Linked DNA regions of Magnetococcus sp. PR-3. The protein of the gene in region 3 interacts with the protein of the main gene of each other region in a pairwise test. Links are inferred from orthologs where the notes say so. Each region holds a gene or a part of one and is shown on either strand. Other genes may lie near its edges.

Region 1 (3,074 bases), on a different replicon or contig from region 3:
ATCAGGCTGGTACGCTGTCAGGTAATCCTCTGGCTACAGCCGCTGGCTTGGCTACCCTAGAAGCCATTAGTGAGCCCGGTTTTTACCAGACCCTTACCAGCCGCACCCAACGCTTGACCGATGGTATTGGCAAAGTACTGGATGAAGCGGGTATTCCCCATGTCAGCTACCATGTAGGCTCTATGTTTGGCCTGTTCTTTACCGAAGCAGATGAGGTGATGAACGTGGTGGATGCCACCCATACCAACCATGACCGCTTCAAGGATTGGTTCCACGGTATGCTGAATGAGGGTGTCTACTTCGCCCCCAGCGGCTATGAGGCTGGCTTTGTCTCCATTGCCCACGATGAAGCGATCATCGATCAAACCATTGAGATCGCACGTAAGGTGGCCAAAACACTGTAAAGCACCGCCACCCATTGCACCAAAAAAGCCAGGGTAATCGAATCGATCACCCTGGCTTTTTTGTGTTCAGATCATCCATTTATCCCAACATACGCTTAAACAAAGGCATAGGGGTCCATATCTACATCAATGCGGATCTTACGGCCGGCCATGGGTTGGGCGATATGTCGCAGATGTTTCACCATGGTATGCACCCCTTGCACGGAGTCAGCCTTAATCATCAACTGCCAACGAAAACGGTTACGCAGCTTAAACAGGGGAGCAGGCGCAGGCCCTAAAACCATCACCCCCTCCTGAGCCGGGATCAAACGTCTTAGCTCGGTGATGAACGCCCCCCCTTCTTGTAGATTAGGGGTCGAAAAACGCAAGACCGCCATCCGCTTAAAAGGGGGATACCCAACCAGATGGCGAAAACCAAACTCGGCATCGGCAAAGCGGTCACTGTCATGGTTCTGCGCCGCCTCGACCGCATAGTGGCCAGGATCAAAGGTCTGTACATAGACCCGCCCAACCTCCTCTTCCCGCCCCGCCCGCCCTGCAACCTGGGTAATAAGCTGAAACGTCCGCTCTGCAGCGCGGAAATCTGGCATCGACAAGGTTGTTTCCGCCAACACAACGCCCACCAGGGTTAACCGGGGGAAGTGGTGCCCCTTAGCCACCATTTGGGTCCCGACAAGAATATCAATCTCCCCATCCCGAAACTGAGTGAGGATCTCCTGCATGGCCCCCACCTTGGCCACAGAGTCCCGATCCAATCGTGCGACCCTAGCTTCGGGAAAACAGTTCTCCACTTCCAGTTGCAACCGTTCAGTGCCTGGACCAAATTTTACCAACCCAATCTGATGACAGCTGGGGCATAGATCCGGCACCCCCTGCACATGATCACAGTAGTGGCAAACCAGTTTAGACTCTTTTTTATGTAGGGTCAGCGCCACCGAACAGTTGGGGCAACTGACCGTTATACCGCATAGATTACAGAGAATAGCTGGCGCAAACCCCCGCCTGTTAAGAAACAACAAGGACTGTTTGCCCGCCGCCAACACCCCCGCCATGGCATCCCGCAAAGGGTGGCTGAGCAAGGTACCAAACGGCAGCCCTTCCATGGTTTTTTTGTCGGAAAGGTTGATCACCTCTACCGGCGGCATGGCAACACCGGTGGCCCGCTCCGTCAGTCTTAAATGGTGGTATTTTCCCTGCTGGGCATTATGCAGGGTCTCCATAGAGGGTGTGGCACTCCCCAGTACCAACGTCGCTTTATTCAGACGTGCCCGTACCACGGCCATATCACGGGCATTATAGGGCACCCCCTCCTCCTGCTTATAGGAGCCCTCGTGCTCCTCATCCACCACGATCAGACCTAAATCTTTAAAAGGCGCAAACAACGCGCTCCGAGCACCAATCACCACTCTGGCCTCTCCAGTCTTGGCCCGGTGCCAATCCCGGTAACGACGGGCTGAGGTCAGCTCCGAGTGAAAAACCGCCAGGTTTTCATGAAACCGCACCTCATAACGTTGGATAAGCTGAGGTGTCAACGCAATTTCCGGAACCAGCAAGAGCGCTTGCCGACCCTGAGCCAAACACTGTTCAACCGCTCGAAAGTAGACCTCTGTCTTCCCGGAGCCTGTCACCCCTTCCAGCAAAAATGGCGTAAAAGTGTGGCCACGCAGCGCTGCCTCCAACGCCTGCACACTCTCCTGCTGCTCCCAGGTTAACTCTGGGGCGGCCTGCATGGTCTCTTTAACCGCCGCTTCCTCCGCCTCAACGGCACGGTGGCGGGCGTTCCAGTTCTGTTCAGTGGTGATATACCCCCCAAGCTCCAACTGCTTTAAACGGCGGCTCAGGCCTCTGCGGCCATGGTGACGCTCAAGGGTCTCTTCTGTCAGGCCATTTTTACGTTTGCGTAGGGAGGTACAGATGGCTTGTAGCGGTTCTGGCTCTGTGGACAGTTGGTCCACATCAGCATCGCTATTCCAATGGATGCGCTGTTTACGGTCGTAACGTAAATGCCCAGGCAGGGCTGCTGTAATGACCGCACCAGCAGGCTGATGGTAATAGCGGATCATCCAATCCAACAGTTGGCGCAACTCCTCATCCAACAGAGATTCGTCGGTCAGAACCTCTTCAACCTCTTTGAGCTCACCTTTATTCCATTGGGGTTCGGTACTGCGGGCCCACACCATACCGGTACGCAAGGATCGCCCAACAGGCACCAAAACCAGATGCCCAGGATGGCAGATCTCCGCCAGTTCAGCAGGAATTTTGTAAGAAAAGGAGGCGTCGCGTGCGCCGGTGAGTGCGACCAGGGCGTACATGGATACTCCCATGGGGTGCGGTTTACAAGAAGGGTGTCAGGACCGGTTATAGCCTATAAACTGGGGCCTTTTATTCGGGTGGTGCCTCATCATACTGGGGCACCCCTTCACCAATGGTTTCCCACTGGGCTTTAGATCCCACATAAATGTGCCGCTGGAGCTCAATCTCTGCATCCTCATCCAGGCAGCCTAAGGCCACCCCGTGGATCTGACCAGCAACAACCCCACACAACATAGAACCGCAGACGCGGCAAAACTGCTTGCCAGCGCCATGGGCCCCCACATAGGTGGTGAGCAGATCCTCGCCCGAGGTCCAAGAGAACTGGTCAGGTTGGACCAAGGCATACGCCGAAGCTTG
Region 2 (2,961 bases), on a different replicon or contig from region 3:
CTTGATCGGTGGTAGCTGACCAAATTTTCCAATCTTTATCAAATGTTTGAAAATGCTTTCGCTCAATATCTGTCAATACAAGCTTGCGGTATTTATTCATCCGCGTCCACGCCTGTCCGCGGTTGGCAACAAAGGTCTCCTTAAACACTTTAAAGGTCGGATCTTCAAGGGGGGTTGATACCATGGAACGTTCGGCGACCAACGCTTGCTGGAGGTCCCGGTCGGCCTCCACCAGATAATCAATACTGGGCAGATAGACCCCAAAGCCCTCACCAATAATCCGGTGCAACACCCCGAGACTTTGGTGCCCTACAATACCCATAATAAGAATAAAAAGAGTTACACCTGCAAAAGCAGCCAACAGTTTTGCGCGCACCCCCCAAGAAGACATAACCACACCCTCCCCCACACACGGCACCGATTACTCAAAACTTTAATATCACCCTTCACCTCGTAAATAAGTATGCGCCCCAGCCCCTTTTTTTGGGAACCCTGAATAATTAAATGCCCATTAAACCTCAACGACCTAGCGTAATCCTGCCTGTATTTACCAATTTTTTGGTAGTTTTAATCCCCTTTTCACAGAACCAACGAAGCTGATCTCTACTCCAAGCAGTAGTGTAGAGTGATGCAAGGATGCTGCGCTTTGTTCGCCATTACCGATCAATGCATTTAAATATTGGTCGCGCGTTTCCCGCAGGAGAACGCCGATGATGCCCCCTTACGACCCCGATATTCTGAACGACACTTTTTTTTTCCACTCCTGGAGTATGTCTGATCGCATCGCTTTTTTAAGCCATGAGGTCGTGCAAAAAGTACCTAAAGGGCAGCGCATCATTACCCAGGGTGCCTATGACCGAAATATGTTTCTGCTGCTGTCGGGCACCGCCCGTGTTTATAAGAGCAGCGACCCTGAGCTCACCCTGGCTTGGCTGAAAAATGGACAGTTTTTTGGGGAGATTGCTTTTTTCCAAGAGATTACCCGTACGGCGAATATTGATGCCCAAACCCGCTGCACCATGGTGGTTATTACCCCGGAGATTTTTGAAAGTTTAGAGAGCCCCCTACAGGCCAAGTTTTACCATGGGGTGATTTTGAGCTTAATTGAACGGGTTCACCCCCTTAACAAAGCGATTAAAATGCTGCACACCATGCTCTACAAAGGTGCGGCCCCCAGCTATTTTGAAGATGAACTGCAAAAAATCACCGGCCTGAACGCACAAGGGACCTTTCAATAATAAAAAAAGGCGATCGCTCTAAGAACCCATAGAGTGATCGCCGTTTATATCTTCCCCAACAACAGGCTACCCATATGCTGAGTGATGCATTAGGTGGCGTGTTTCTCCCACTGCCCTTTGGGGGTTTGTATCCAATACTCCATCTCGCAGGCTGCATCCATATAGTGTTTATAACGCAGACGGCTGCCCCGCTTGGACTCTGTATCATCAGGGACAAAATCCACCAAGGTGTCGAACTGATCAAGCTTATCCAAGGGTTGCTGGCTGAGCATAACCACCACCGTTGCACCATTAGGGTCAACAGGTTGGTTGGCAATGAGAATCGGCTGGGCTTCCGGGTGGGGATCTTCTGTGGTGCCATGGGGAAGAAAACTATCGGGGGGGTGACGCCAAAGATGGTCATCCAACCATTTTGCTTGATTTTGATCCTCAACGACCACGCAGATCTTAAGCCCCATACCATGGACTTTATTGAGGATCTTCAGCAAGGCCCGCTCGCGGCTATCACTTGCGAGCTGATAAAACCGCACCTTAAGCGGGCCTTGCTGAGTTTTGGCCATGGGGTATTAGACCTCTGCTGCGTTCATGCGGCTCTCCACCCACTGGAGCAACAGCCGTACGCAGGTACCCGAAGAACCTTCACTCACATAGCTTTTACCCGGTACAGACCAAGCTGTTCCTGCAATATCCAAATGGGCCCAGGGAATATCCTCTTCCACAAAGTTGGAGAGGAAACAGGCTGCGGTAATGGTGCCGGCACCTTTACCACCAATATTCTGAATATCCGCGACTTTGGATTTAATCTGCTCTTGGTACTCTTTAAACATGGGCAAACGCCAAACCCGCTCACCAGAAGCAACACCTGCCTGCTCCAGCTCAGCCTGTAGGCTATCATCATTACCCATCAAACCTGTTGCATGGTGACCCAAGGCAACCACACAAGCCCCGGTCAGTGTGGCCAGGTCCACCACCGCATCGGGCTTAAGACCACAAGCATGGTGCAGTGCATCGGCCAAAATCAGGCGACCTTCTGCATCGGTATTCAACACCTCAACGGTTTTACCGTTGGACATGGTGATCACATCCCCCGGACGTTGGGCTTTGCCGTCGGGCATATTTTCAGCGGTTGGTACAATCCCCACCACATTGACTGGCCAGTTCAACTGATCCAGCGCTTTCATCAAACCAAACACCGCGCCACCACCGCTCATATCGTACTTCATATGATCCATGTTGCCGGCAGGTTTGAGCGAGAGACCACCCGAGTCAAAGGTAACCGCTTTACCCACAACGGCAATTAAGGGTTTATCCCCACCTTTTTTATGTTCCATAACAATCATGCGAGGGGGGGTCTCACTGCCCTGCCCCACGGCGAGGATACCGTTCATTTTTTTACGGCGTAGGCGGGTGGTATCCAAAATGGTGGTTTTAATGGCATCCCCTTCACCCAGCTTTTTGGCTTCATCGGCCAAAGTCTTGGGGTTCAGGATATTACCCGGTGTGTTGCACAGATCACGACAGAACCAAACCCCTGCAGCCGCAGCGGCTGCTTTATCCACCACAGCCTGTACTTCGGCCTGCATATCCTGGCTGACAGCGCAGGTCAAAGTTTGCAGGCGATTGTTGGGCTCATCATCGGAAGAGCGGTAGTTCTCAAACCGGTAGCGGGCCAGCCATGCTCCTTCTAACTGCGCATAAAGGGCACTGGTGCCAGCGATCTCTG
Region 3 (3,062 bases):
TTTTTCAATCATACACGCTAACTGACCACCGAAGAGACCTCATGGCCATTGAAGAAAAGCTGGAATCCTTAACCAACCGTCATGCAGAGCTCTCCTCTCATCTGGCCGACCCTGCTACGGTCTCGGACGCTAAAAAGTTTGCCGCTTACAGTAAAGAGTTTTCGGACCTAGAGCCGGTGGTAGAGGCTTGGCAGAGCCATCAAACCCTAACCGAGCAAATGGCCGATGCCGAACAGATGCTGGCTGAAGCGGGCGATGATCCTGACATGCGGCAAATGGCCAAAGAGGAACGGGAAACCTTAAAAACTCAACTGGAAGAGAGCCACAAAAACCTGCAACTGATGTTGCTGCCTAAAGATCCCAACGACGAGAAGAACGTTGTTTTGGAGATCCGTGCAGGTACGGGTGGTGATGAAGCGGCACTGTTTGTCTCTGACCTATTCCGTATGTATGGTCGTTTTGCTGAATCTAAAGGGTGGCGCATAGAGATCCTCTCCAGCAGCCCAACGGATCTGGGTGGCTATAAAGAACTCATTGCCATGGTCCATGGCAAAGGGGCCTATATGGGCCTGAAGTATGAGTCTGGTGTGCACCGGGTACAGCGTATTCCTGTCACAGAAACAGGTGGCCGCATCCACACCTCTGCGGTGACCGTGGCCATTTTGGCAGAAGCGGATGATGTGGAGCTTAATCTCCAAGATAAAGATTTACGCTTTGATGTGTACCGCTCTTCAGGCCCCGGTGGCCAGAGTGTAAACACCACCGATTCAGCGGTACGGATTACCCACCTACCCACCGGTTTAATCGTCACCTGTCAGGATGAAAAGTCTCAGCATAAGAACAAAGCCAAAGCGATGAAGGTTCTACAGGCACGTCTGCTGGATGCTGAAAAACAGGCGGCAGCCTCTGAACGGGCCGAAGCCCGCAAAGGTCAGGTGGGTAGTGGCGACCGATCCGAGCGTATTCGCACCTATAACTTCCCCCAAAGCCGGGTGACCGATCACCGTATTAATCTGACCTTGCATAAGCTCGATCAGGTTATGCAGGGTGCCTTGGCTGAAGTGGTGGATGCCTTGGCTACACATGATCAAGCTGAAATGCTAGCCCAGTTAGGGAACCCCCATTAATTCATGAGGCGAGCCACACTGCGTTTATAAAGTCTGACGTAACAGAAAGGGGGCACAGCCATGGCTGTGCCCCCTTTTTTTAAGATCTACTTGGAGTCATGGGCCCTAGAAGGGGATATCATCATCAAAGTCAGGTCCCTCATTAAAGGTATCTGCCGGAGAAGCAGGCTGCTTACCCCCTTGGGGTGCGCCGCCACCTTGGGGTGCACCGCCCCCTTGGCCGCCCTGACCACCACCTTGAGGTGCACCACTCCCATAACCACCACCTTGAGGTGCGCCCCCCCCATAACCACCACCGCCGCCACCGCCGCCACCGGGACGATCCAAAATGATCATCTGGCTATTAAAGCCACTAACCACGGTTTCGGTTGTGTAGCGATCCTGCCCGCTCTGGTCTTGCCATTTACGGGTCTGCAGCTGGCCTTCAATATAGACTTTACTGCCTTTACGTAAGTACTGTTGGACAATTTCAGCAGGCTTGCCAAAAACTACCACACGGTGCCATTCGGTACGTTCCTGGCGTTGACCCTGCTGATCATTCCACGACTCACTGGTCGCAATATTTAAATTGGCAACCGCCTTACCCGCTTGGGTATAGCGAATCTCCGGGTCCCCACCCAGATTTCCGATCAGTTGTACTTTGTTGAGGGAAAAGGCCATTCAATCCTCCTGGCAAACACCCCTAAATGGGGGGAAATCGTTTTAATTGTTGATCAGCACCTGACAAAGCGCCACAAGCATGGTATCCCATGAAAACCTTCTTTTCATGGAACATTACCCGGTCGACGCCCCATGCACCATACCATGTTTCAAATTTTTTGCACCTTCTTGCCGCTGTTAGCAGCCATTGCGACCGCTTTGGCCCCTACAGCCTATGCCCAAGCCCCTGTGCAGATCATGCGCATTGGCACCACCCAGGGTATGGACATGACCTATGTCCGTAACTTAAGACAGATGGCACAGGATATCGAACAGGGTACGGCTGGTCAGATCAAGGTAGAGATTCTTCATAATGGTCAGCAGGGTAACGAGATCACGATGGTGAAATCGCTCATTGAGAATAAGATGGAGGCCGCCTTTATCTCAGCCTCTACCCTGTCTCAAACCTTACCAGCCTACCAGCTACTCCTGACACCAAGGTTGTTTGTCACACCCAATCAATTGGTGCAGTTTGTTCAAAGCCGTTATGACCTGAAGCTCCGCAGACGCGCCATCCGTAAACGTATTCAGGTTTTGGGCTACGGTGGTACGGGCTTTTATGGCATTACCAGCTTTAAAGAGGGATCGTGGGAAGAGATGGCTGGTGCCACCATCCGGTCACCCTCGGTGATTACCCATCAAAAAGGTCTGGAACAGATGGGGTTGGCCCCCAACTATGTACCGGCTGAGTCGGTACCCGGTGCCATTAATGATGGCTGGCTACAGGGTATTTCCAGTACGCCTGAGCTGCTTAATCGCACCCGCTTGACCCAACAGGCCAAACGTTTTTTCCCAACCCACCATCTCTATGGTTGGATGGCCTTTACCGTCAGCAACCGTTGGTATGCCAATCTACCCAAGGAGCTACGCCAGAAGGTTAAAGAGATTGTCGCCGCCTCGCTCAGACAGAGCTTTTCGGAATCTTTACGTTTGGAACAGAAAATTCTTGGGGACTGGAGTGCCGGCCGCGGTCCACAACCCACAGAGGTGGCTGAAAGAGCCATCGCTGAACAGATCAAACCATGGGTTGGTCAAAAACTGCAGGCACTGGAAAAACGGATGGGGCTACATGGTCAGTTATGGCAGATGTGGATCCAAAATAATGGCCTAATGACCACCCCATAACCCACTTTTTTAAAACGGATGCCGTACCATGGATGCACTGTTCTCACCCACTGCACTACTGGCCATTTTTGGGGCCTACCTACTGGGCGCCATCCCCTTTGGACTGGTCAT

Evidence for each region.
Region 1: the proteins of ssb (region 3) and priA interact in binary tests that used the Escherichia coli proteins (3 or more experiments, as listed by UniProt). The link is inferred for Magnetococcus sp. PR-3 from one-to-one orthologs.
Region 2: the proteins of ssb (region 3) and V5T57_RS13760 interact in binary tests that used the Escherichia coli proteins (3 or more experiments, as listed by UniProt). The link is inferred for Magnetococcus sp. PR-3 from one-to-one orthologs.

The regions. Positions count from the first base shown.
Region 1 is NZ_JBAHUQ010000044.1:25,399-28,472, forward strand. The notes cover bases 109-3,025. They hold priA (replication restart helicase PriA), read right to left. Parts: upstream 2,717-3,025; coding sequence 500-2,716; downstream 109-499. Other genes in these bases: hemL (glutamate-1-semialdehyde 2,1-aminomutase), read left to right, coding at 109-404; V5T57_RS19065 (GFA family protein), read right to left, coding at 2,787-3,025. Also shown: more of hemL, read left to right, coding at 1-108; more of V5T57_RS19065, read right to left, coding at 3,026-3,074.
Region 2 is NZ_JBAHUQ010000024.1:21,453-24,413, reverse strand. What follows is about bases 64-2,867. They hold V5T57_RS13760 (DNA polymerase III subunit chi), read right to left. Parts: upstream 1,799-2,867; coding sequence 1,328-1,798; downstream 64-1,327. Other genes in these bases: V5T57_RS13755 (leucyl aminopeptidase), read right to left, coding at 1,805-2,867; V5T57_RS13765 (Crp/Fnr family transcriptional regulator), read left to right, coding at 711-1,238; V5T57_RS13770 (methyl-accepting chemotaxis protein), read right to left, coding at 64-391. Also shown: more of V5T57_RS13770, read right to left, coding at 1-63; more of V5T57_RS13755, read right to left, coding at 2,868-2,961. UniProt on the Escherichia coli protein: Part of the beta sliding clamp loading complex, which hydrolyzes ATP to load the beta clamp onto primed DNA to form the DNA replication pre-initiation complex.
Region 3 is NZ_JBAHUQ010000002.1:305,115-308,176, forward strand. What follows is about bases 11-2,915. They hold ssb (single-stranded DNA-binding protein), read right to left. Parts: upstream 1,788-2,915; coding sequence 1,233-1,787; downstream 11-1,232. Other genes in these bases: prfA (peptide chain release factor 1), read left to right, coding at 42-1,127; dctP (TRAP transporter substrate-binding protein DctP), read left to right, coding at 1,932-2,915. Also shown: more of dctP, read left to right, coding at 2,916-2,951; glycerol-3-phosphate 1-O-acyltransferase PlsY, read left to right, coding at 2,980-3,062. UniProt on the Escherichia coli protein: Plays an important role in DNA replication, recombination and repair. Binds to ssDNA and to an array of partner proteins to recruit them to their sites of action during DNA metabolism. Acts as a sliding platform that migrates on DNA via reptation.